One region of the Rhodopseudomonas sp. NSM genome, then DNA from elsewhere that is predicted to be linked to it. Evidence: predicted binding sites of a transcription regulator. Region 1 holds the regulator's gene; the other holds the start of a gene.
The links. The regulator PhoB, encoded in region 1, activates phosphate uptake and scavenging genes when phosphate is short. The targets are predictions, from matches to a motif close to TGTCATNNANCTGTCAT.
Positions count from the first base shown of each region.

Region 2: ACTZWT_RS11935 (DUF47 domain-containing protein) is a predicted target of PhoB. The motif match lies at 1,238-1,254, and genes of this name have one in related genera.

Region 1 is NZ_JBQTCH010000011.1:7,891-11,385, reverse strand. It holds gene pstA (phosphate ABC transporter permease PstA) at 1-104, shown strand, start outside; gene pstB (phosphate ABC transporter ATP-binding protein PstB) at 101-925, shown strand; gene phoU (phosphate signaling complex protein PhoU) at 951-1,667, shown strand; gene phoB (phosphate regulon transcriptional regulator PhoB) at 1,729-2,430, shown strand; gene ACTZWT_RS22600 (GcrA family cell cycle regulator) at 2,977-3,486, opposite strand.
Region 2 is NZ_JBQTCH010000003.1:775,312-778,806, forward strand. It holds gene ACTZWT_RS11930 (DUF4407 domain-containing protein) at 1-798, opposite strand, end outside; gene ACTZWT_RS11935 (DUF47 domain-containing protein) at 1,300-1,944, shown strand; gene ACTZWT_RS11940 (anion permease) at 1,954-2,964, shown strand; gene sugE (quaternary ammonium compound efflux SMR transporter SugE) at 3,074-3,388, opposite strand.

The DNA.
Region 1 (3,495 bases):
ACTGGAAACAACTGGCCTGGACCGGAGCCCTGATCATCACCCTCACCGTGCTTGCCCTGAACATTGGCGCGCGCATTCTCGGCGCCGAGAGGACCCCGAAATGACCGACATCTCCATTGCGACCAGCCTTCCGGCCGGACCGGCTCCCGGGGCGATCGAGTTGCCCGACGGCCCCGCGAAGGTCACCGTGCGCGATCTGAACTTCTATTACGGCGACAACCGCGCGCTGAAGGACATCAACCTCAATCTCGCCGCCAACCGCGTCACCGCCTTCATCGGCCCGTCCGGCTGCGGCAAATCCACCCTGCTGCGGGTGTTCAACCGGATGTACGACCTCTACCCCGGCCAGCGTGCCGAGGGACAGGTGATGCTCGATGGCCACAACGTCCTCGATGCGAAGCTCGACCTCAATCTGCTGCGGGCGCGGGTCGGCATGGTGTTCCAGAAGCCGACGCCGTTTCCGATGACGATCTACGAGAACATCGCCTTCGGCATCCGGCTGTACGAGAAGATCTCGAAGTCGGAGATGGACGGCCGGGTCGAGAAGGCGCTGCGCGGCGGCGCGCTGTGGAACGAGGTCAAGGACAAGCTCAGCGCCTCGGGGCTCAGCCTGTCCGGCGGCCAGCAGCAGCGTCTGTGCATCGCCCGCACCATCGCGGTGCGGCCGGAAGTCATCCTGTTCGACGAGCCGTGCTCGGCGCTCGACCCGATCTCGACCGCGAAGATCGAGGAACTGATCGACGAATTGAAGGAAGACTACACCATCGCCATCGTCACCCACAACATGCAGCAGGCGGCGCGCGTCTCGGAATCGACCGCCTTCATGTATCTCGGCGAACTGATCGAGTTCGGTCCGACCAACAAGATCTTCACCTCGCCGAACGACCGGCGCACCCAGGACTACATCACCGGCCGGTTCGGCTGACGCGCCACGCGCGAGGAGAATGGACATGGGCTTCGAACACACCACCAAGGCGTTCGACGGCGACCTGCAGGAACTGACGCGGATGGTCGCGGAGATGGGCGGGCTGGCCGAACGCCAGATCGTCGATTCGGTCGATGCACTGGTCCGGCGCGACGTCGCGCTCGGCGCCCGCGTCGTCACCGCCGATGCCGAGATCGACCAGATGCAGCGCGTCATCGAGGAGCACGCCGTGCTGACGATCGCGCGGCGGCAGCCGATGGCGGTCGACCTGCGCGAGATCGTCGGCGCGATGCGCGTCGCCACCGATCTCGAGCGGATCGGCGATTTGTCGAAGAACATCGGCAAGCGGGTCAACGCGATCGACAGCGATTTCCATCCGCTGAAGCTGATCCGCGGCCTCGAACACATGACCGATCTGGTGCAGTCGCAGGTCAAGGCGGTGCTCGACGCCTACACCGCGCACGACCTGCCGGCGGCGATGGTGGTGTGGAACGGCGACGAGGAAGTCGACGCGATCTGCACCTCGCTGTTCCGCGAACTCCTGACCTACATGATGGAAGATCCGCGCAACATCTCGTTCTGCATTCACCTGATGTTCTGCGCCAAGAACATCGAGCGGATCGGCGATCATGCCACCAACATCGCCGAGACCGTGTTCTACATGGTCGAGGGCCAGCAGATTCTGGACAAGCGACCGAAGGGCGACGTGACCACCTTCGCCAACGCGACGCCGGGCAACTGACGCGTATCAGCGGGGCGCAGATCGCGCCCCGGATCCGCTCGACTGAAGACGAGGACGATACATGGGTGCGCGCATTCTGGTGGTCGAAGACGAGGAAGCGCTGACCACGCTGCTGCGGTACAATCTCGAATCCGACGGTTACGACGTCGAAACCGTCGCCCGTGGCGACGACGCCGATACGCGCATGAAGGAGCGGCTGCCGGATCTGGTGGTGCTGGACTGGATGCTGCCCGGCCTGTCCGGCATCGAGCTGTGCCGCCGGCTGCGGGCGCGGACCGACACCAAGCAGTTGCCGATCATCATGCTGACCGCGCGCGGCGAGGAGAGCGAGCGCGTCCGCGGCCTCGCCACCGGCGCCGACGACTACATCGTCAAGCCGTTCTCGGTGCCGGAGCTGCTGGCGCGGGTCAAGGGCCTGTTGCGCCGCGCCGCGCCGGAGCGGCTCGCCACCGTGCTGACCTATGGCGACCTCGAGCTCGACCGCGACAAGCGCCGCGTCGCGCGCTCGGGCCGGCCGATCGATCTCGGCCCGACCGAATATCGCCTGCTCGAATTCTTCCTCGAACATCCCGGCCGGGTGTTCAGCCGCGAGCAGCTGCTCGACGGCGTCTGGGGCCGCGACATCTACATCGACGAGCGCACCGTCGACGTCCATATCGGGCGCCTGCGCAAGCTGCTCAATCCCGGCCGCGAGCAGGACCCGATCCGCACCGTGCGCGGCGCCGGCTACGCGCTCGACGACCGCTTCGCCAAGGTGGAGTAGTTTGCCCACCCTACGGCTCGGCTGATCCTGCGCCGGCTCGGCCGCACATCTCAGCTGTCATCCTCCGCGAAGGCGGAGGATCCAGTATTCCCAGGCGCTGCTGAGTGATAACGACGCGCCCTGCGGCGCTGGCAACTCCATCACAGCCGCCCTGCGATACTGGGTCGCCCGGTCGAGCCGGGCGATGACGGGCTGTTGTACCTCGGGCGCTGCGGCTACGCGCGGCGAGCTGTTAGCAACCTGTAGGGTGGGCAAAGCGCAGCGTGCCCACCATCAGCTCGTCAGGTGATCCGCGGGGGAACGTCGCTCCGCGACTTCGCCCACCCTGCGGCTACTAAGCGCCGCTGACGGCTTCGTCTGCAACTGTCCCGACGATCGTCATCCTCCGCGAAAGCGGAGGATCCAGTATTGCAGAGTGGTGGTGATAAGTGCTGACGCTCGGGGTTACTGGGTCTCCCGGTCGAGCCGGGCGAAGACCGTCGGGAGCGGCGAGCCCGGCGAGGACGGCGCTGCGCGGCGGCGGCAATGCTCCGCGCAGAGGAGCGATTACCGCGTCGGCTTCGACTGCTGGCGGCGGCGGTCGCCGACCGGCTGGTAGGCGATCCGCGAATGATGCGAGCAATAGGGCAGGCCGGGCAGCGACTTGCCGCCGCAGAAGAAAAACTCCGGGCTCGACGGATCGCCGACCGGCCAGTGGCAGGTGGCCTCGTTGAGCTCCAGCAGCGACAGCCGTTGGTTCATCGGCACCACATTGTCGAAGGCGACCGGATCGGGCTCGGCCTCGACTTCGAACACATGCGCCAGCGCGGTATTGCCGCGCGCCACCGGCCGCGTCACCCGCATCATGTGCTGGGCGGGGCGCGCCTTGCGCGGCCGCGGCGCCGCCGAGGACGGGCTCTTGGCCCGGCCCGACAGGCCGAGGCGGTGAACCTTGCCGATCACGGCGTTGCGCGTCACATTGCCGAGCTCCGCGGCAATTTGACTCGCCGACAGTCCGCCTTCCCAGAGTTTCTTCAATTGCTCGACGCGCTCGTCGGTCCAGGTCAATGCCGTCATCGTCTCAAT
Region 2 (3,495 bases), on a different contig from region 1:
GTCCCTCTGCTTCTTGGCGAATTCGTAGCGCGGTCCGGCGCCGGGGCGGCCGGAATTGTTCGGCGCGGCTTTCTGGCCAAACTCCTCGGCGTTCATGTCCGCGGTATAGCGCTGGATGGTGCGGTCGATCTGGCCGATGTCGGCGCGGATGTCGGCTTCGCGCGCGACCAGCGCCCCGATCTGCTGCTCGATGGCGTCGTTGCGGGTCTGGAGGTTGGGCTCCGCAACCGGAGTTTCGGTGAGGGCGTCGCGGTGCAGTGCCTGCAATGCGTCGATGCTGGCCTGGCGGCGAGCGGCCTCGGCGTTCAGCCCGGCCTCGTATTGGGCGATCCTGGTGTAGATCGGTTGATTGGCGGCGACGCGATCGGCCTCGATCTTCTGGTTGATCGTGCCGGAGAAGATCGCGAGTTCGAGAAACATCGCGATCACCCAGGCGAGCCCGAACGACATCAACAGCCGGATGCCGACCCGGACGAAGCGCCACGCCGTCTGCTTGGCTTCGGCGCTCGACTGAATCGGCGCGGTATTCCACAGCGTGCCCTGATAGAACCAGTCCGACTGGCACAGCGCGCGGTCGAACATCAGCACGGTGAGGGCGATCACGCCGGACACCAGCAGCCGCGTCCAGACGCTCGCGATCATGTAGCCGGTGGCGTGGAAGGACACCCCGAGCACGACGATGAAGGACAGGCAAAGCGATGCGCCGAGATGCGCGGCCCACAGCTTGTCGGAGGCCGGGCAGGTCGAGAGCGTCTTTCGATCGACGCCGGCGATGACACCAAGTGCGCGTTGAATCATGGCCGCCCAATTCTGCGGTGATAAGCGCCGCGGTTGGAAATGACAGGTTAACGCGAGTCTAACAGAGCCTCCGACAATTCAATACGCAGTGCGGCGGACAGGCTGCGTCGGGCGGTTCTGAGCTCGGCTCAGCAATGGCTGCTAAGTGGTGATAGTCAGGAGAGAAGTTCGCTGTCGCCGCGGGGCGCAACGCGGTTTCGCCACCCTCAAAAAATTCCCGTGGGGTGTCGTTGACAGGATCGCGTTCTGTCCTCCGATACCACTAGCCGGCGGGCGACTCGACCTGACGGGCCGCAGTGATTCGCGCGCGGCGCCCGCCGGGTCTCCGCCGCGCCGCAACGCCGACGTTGCGCCCGCAAATTCGCCCAATGGCCCGAAAGCCTGCAGGCCGGTGCATGTTGCGGAATGGGCGGTTGCCTGCCAGCGCTCGAAATGATTTATGACGCGGATGTGACGCGGGCCGACGCCCGATCCCCAGTCCCGTCAATCGGATAACTCCAGATGTTGCGTTACTTTCGAGCCCTTCTGCCGCGGGAGGAGAGGTTCTTCGACCTGTTCGCCCTGCATATCCAGACCGTGGTCCAAGGTGCGGAGGCGCTTCAGGATATGCTGCGGGGCGGGGACGAGACGCTGGTCCACTGCCAGCGCGTCAGCCATTTCGAAGCCGAGGCGGACGGCATCACCCGCGAGGTGCTGACCGCGGTGCGCCGCACCTTCATCACCCCGTTCGACCGCGTCGACATCAAGAACCTGATCACCTCGATGGACGACGCCATCGACCAGATGCAGCAGACCGCCAAGGCAGTGATCCTGTTCGAGGTCCGCGAGTTCGAGCCGCCGATGCGCGAGATCGGCACGCTCCTGGTCGAAAGCGCCAATCTGGTCGGCAAGGCGCTGCCGCTGATGAAGTCGATCGGGCCCAATCTGCAGATGCTGACGGCGATGACCGAGGAAATCACCAAGCTCGAGGGGCGCGTCGACGATCTGCACGACATCGGCCTGAAGGAACTGTTCCTCAAACATCGCGACGCCAACACCATGGATTTCATAGTCGGCGCTGAAATCTACGACCATCTCGAGAAAGTCGCCGACCGGTTCGACGACGTCGCCAACGAGATCAATTCCATCGTCATCGAACAGGTCTAGGGCCGCGCCGTGGACGCTTCGATCGGACTGCCGATTCTGGTCGGATTGATCGCCGTCGCCTTGCTGTTCGACTTTCTGAACGGCCTGCACGACGCCGCCAATTCGATCGCCACCATCGTCTCGACCCGGGTGCTGCGGCCGCAATACGCCGTGTTCTGGGCGGCGTTCTTCAATTTCATCGCCTTTCTGGTGTTCGGCCTGCACGTCGCCAACACCATCGGCACCGGCATCATCGAGCCCAGCGTGATCGACGCGTCGGTGATCTTTGCGGCGCTGGTCGGCGCGATCGTCTGGAATATCGTCACCTGGGCGCTCGGGATTCCGTCGAGTTCGTCGCATGCGCTGATCGGCGGGCTGCTCGGCGCCGGCCTCGCCAAGGCCGGGCTGTCGGCCGCGGTATGGGGCGGGTTGTCGAAGGCGCTACTGGCGATCGTGCTGTCGCCGCTGGTCGGCTTCCTGCTGGCGCTGGTCTTGGTCGCGATCGTGTCCTGGGCCGCGGTGCGCTCGACGCCATTCGCGGTGGATCGCGCCTTCCGCATCCTGCAGTTCGTCTCCGCCTCGCTGTATTCGCTCGGCCATGGCGGCAACGACGCGCAGAAGACGATGGGGATCATCGCCGTGCTGCTGTACTCGCAGGGCTATCTCGGCAGCGAGTTCTCGGTGCCGTTCTGGGTGGTGCTGTCGTGCCAGGCGGCAATGGCGCTTGGCACGCTGCTGGGCGGCTGGCGGATCGTCCGCACCATGGGGCTGCGCATCACCAAGCTGACGCCGATGCAGGGCTTCTGCGCCGAAACCGGGGGCGCCGCGACGCTGTTCATGGCGACCTTCCTCGGCGTGCCGGTGTCGACCACCCACACCATCACCGGCGCGATCGTCGGCGTCGGCGCGGCGCGGCGCATGTCGGCGGTGCGCTGGAACGTGGCCAGTTCGATCGTGTACGCCTGGGTGATCACGATCCCGGCTTCGGCGATCGTCGCGGCGCTGGCGTATTGGGCGACCCGGCTGCTGCCGACGTTCTGAGGTTCCGTCATTGCGAGGAGGCGAAGCCGACGAAGCAATCCAGAAGCTCCGTGCACAACGCCCTGGATTGCTTCGCTTCGCTCGCAATGACGGAATCGAGGACTTGCGCTTACGTCACCACCTTGAGCCCGATGATGCCGGCGACGATCAGGCCGATGCAGGCGAGGCGGGCCGCCGTCGCCGGATCGCCGAACAGCACGATGCCGAGCGCCGCGGTGCCGACCGCGCCGATCCCGGTCCAGACCGCATAGGCGGTGCCGATCGGCAGCGTCTTCAGCGCCAGCCCGAGCAGGGCGATGCTGACGATCATCGCGGCGATGGTCAGCACCGAGGGCACCAGGCGGGTGAAACCTTCGGTGTATTTCAGCCCGATCGCCCAGCCCACTTCCATCAACCCGGCGACGACCAGTAACCCCCATGCCATTCGATCTACTCCTGTAGAGATTTCAGTTGCTTGGAACCCGTCCCTGCGACCCTATATGAGGCTGTGAAGGCGCTACAGCAATTCCGCACGCCGCTTGATGTTCAAAG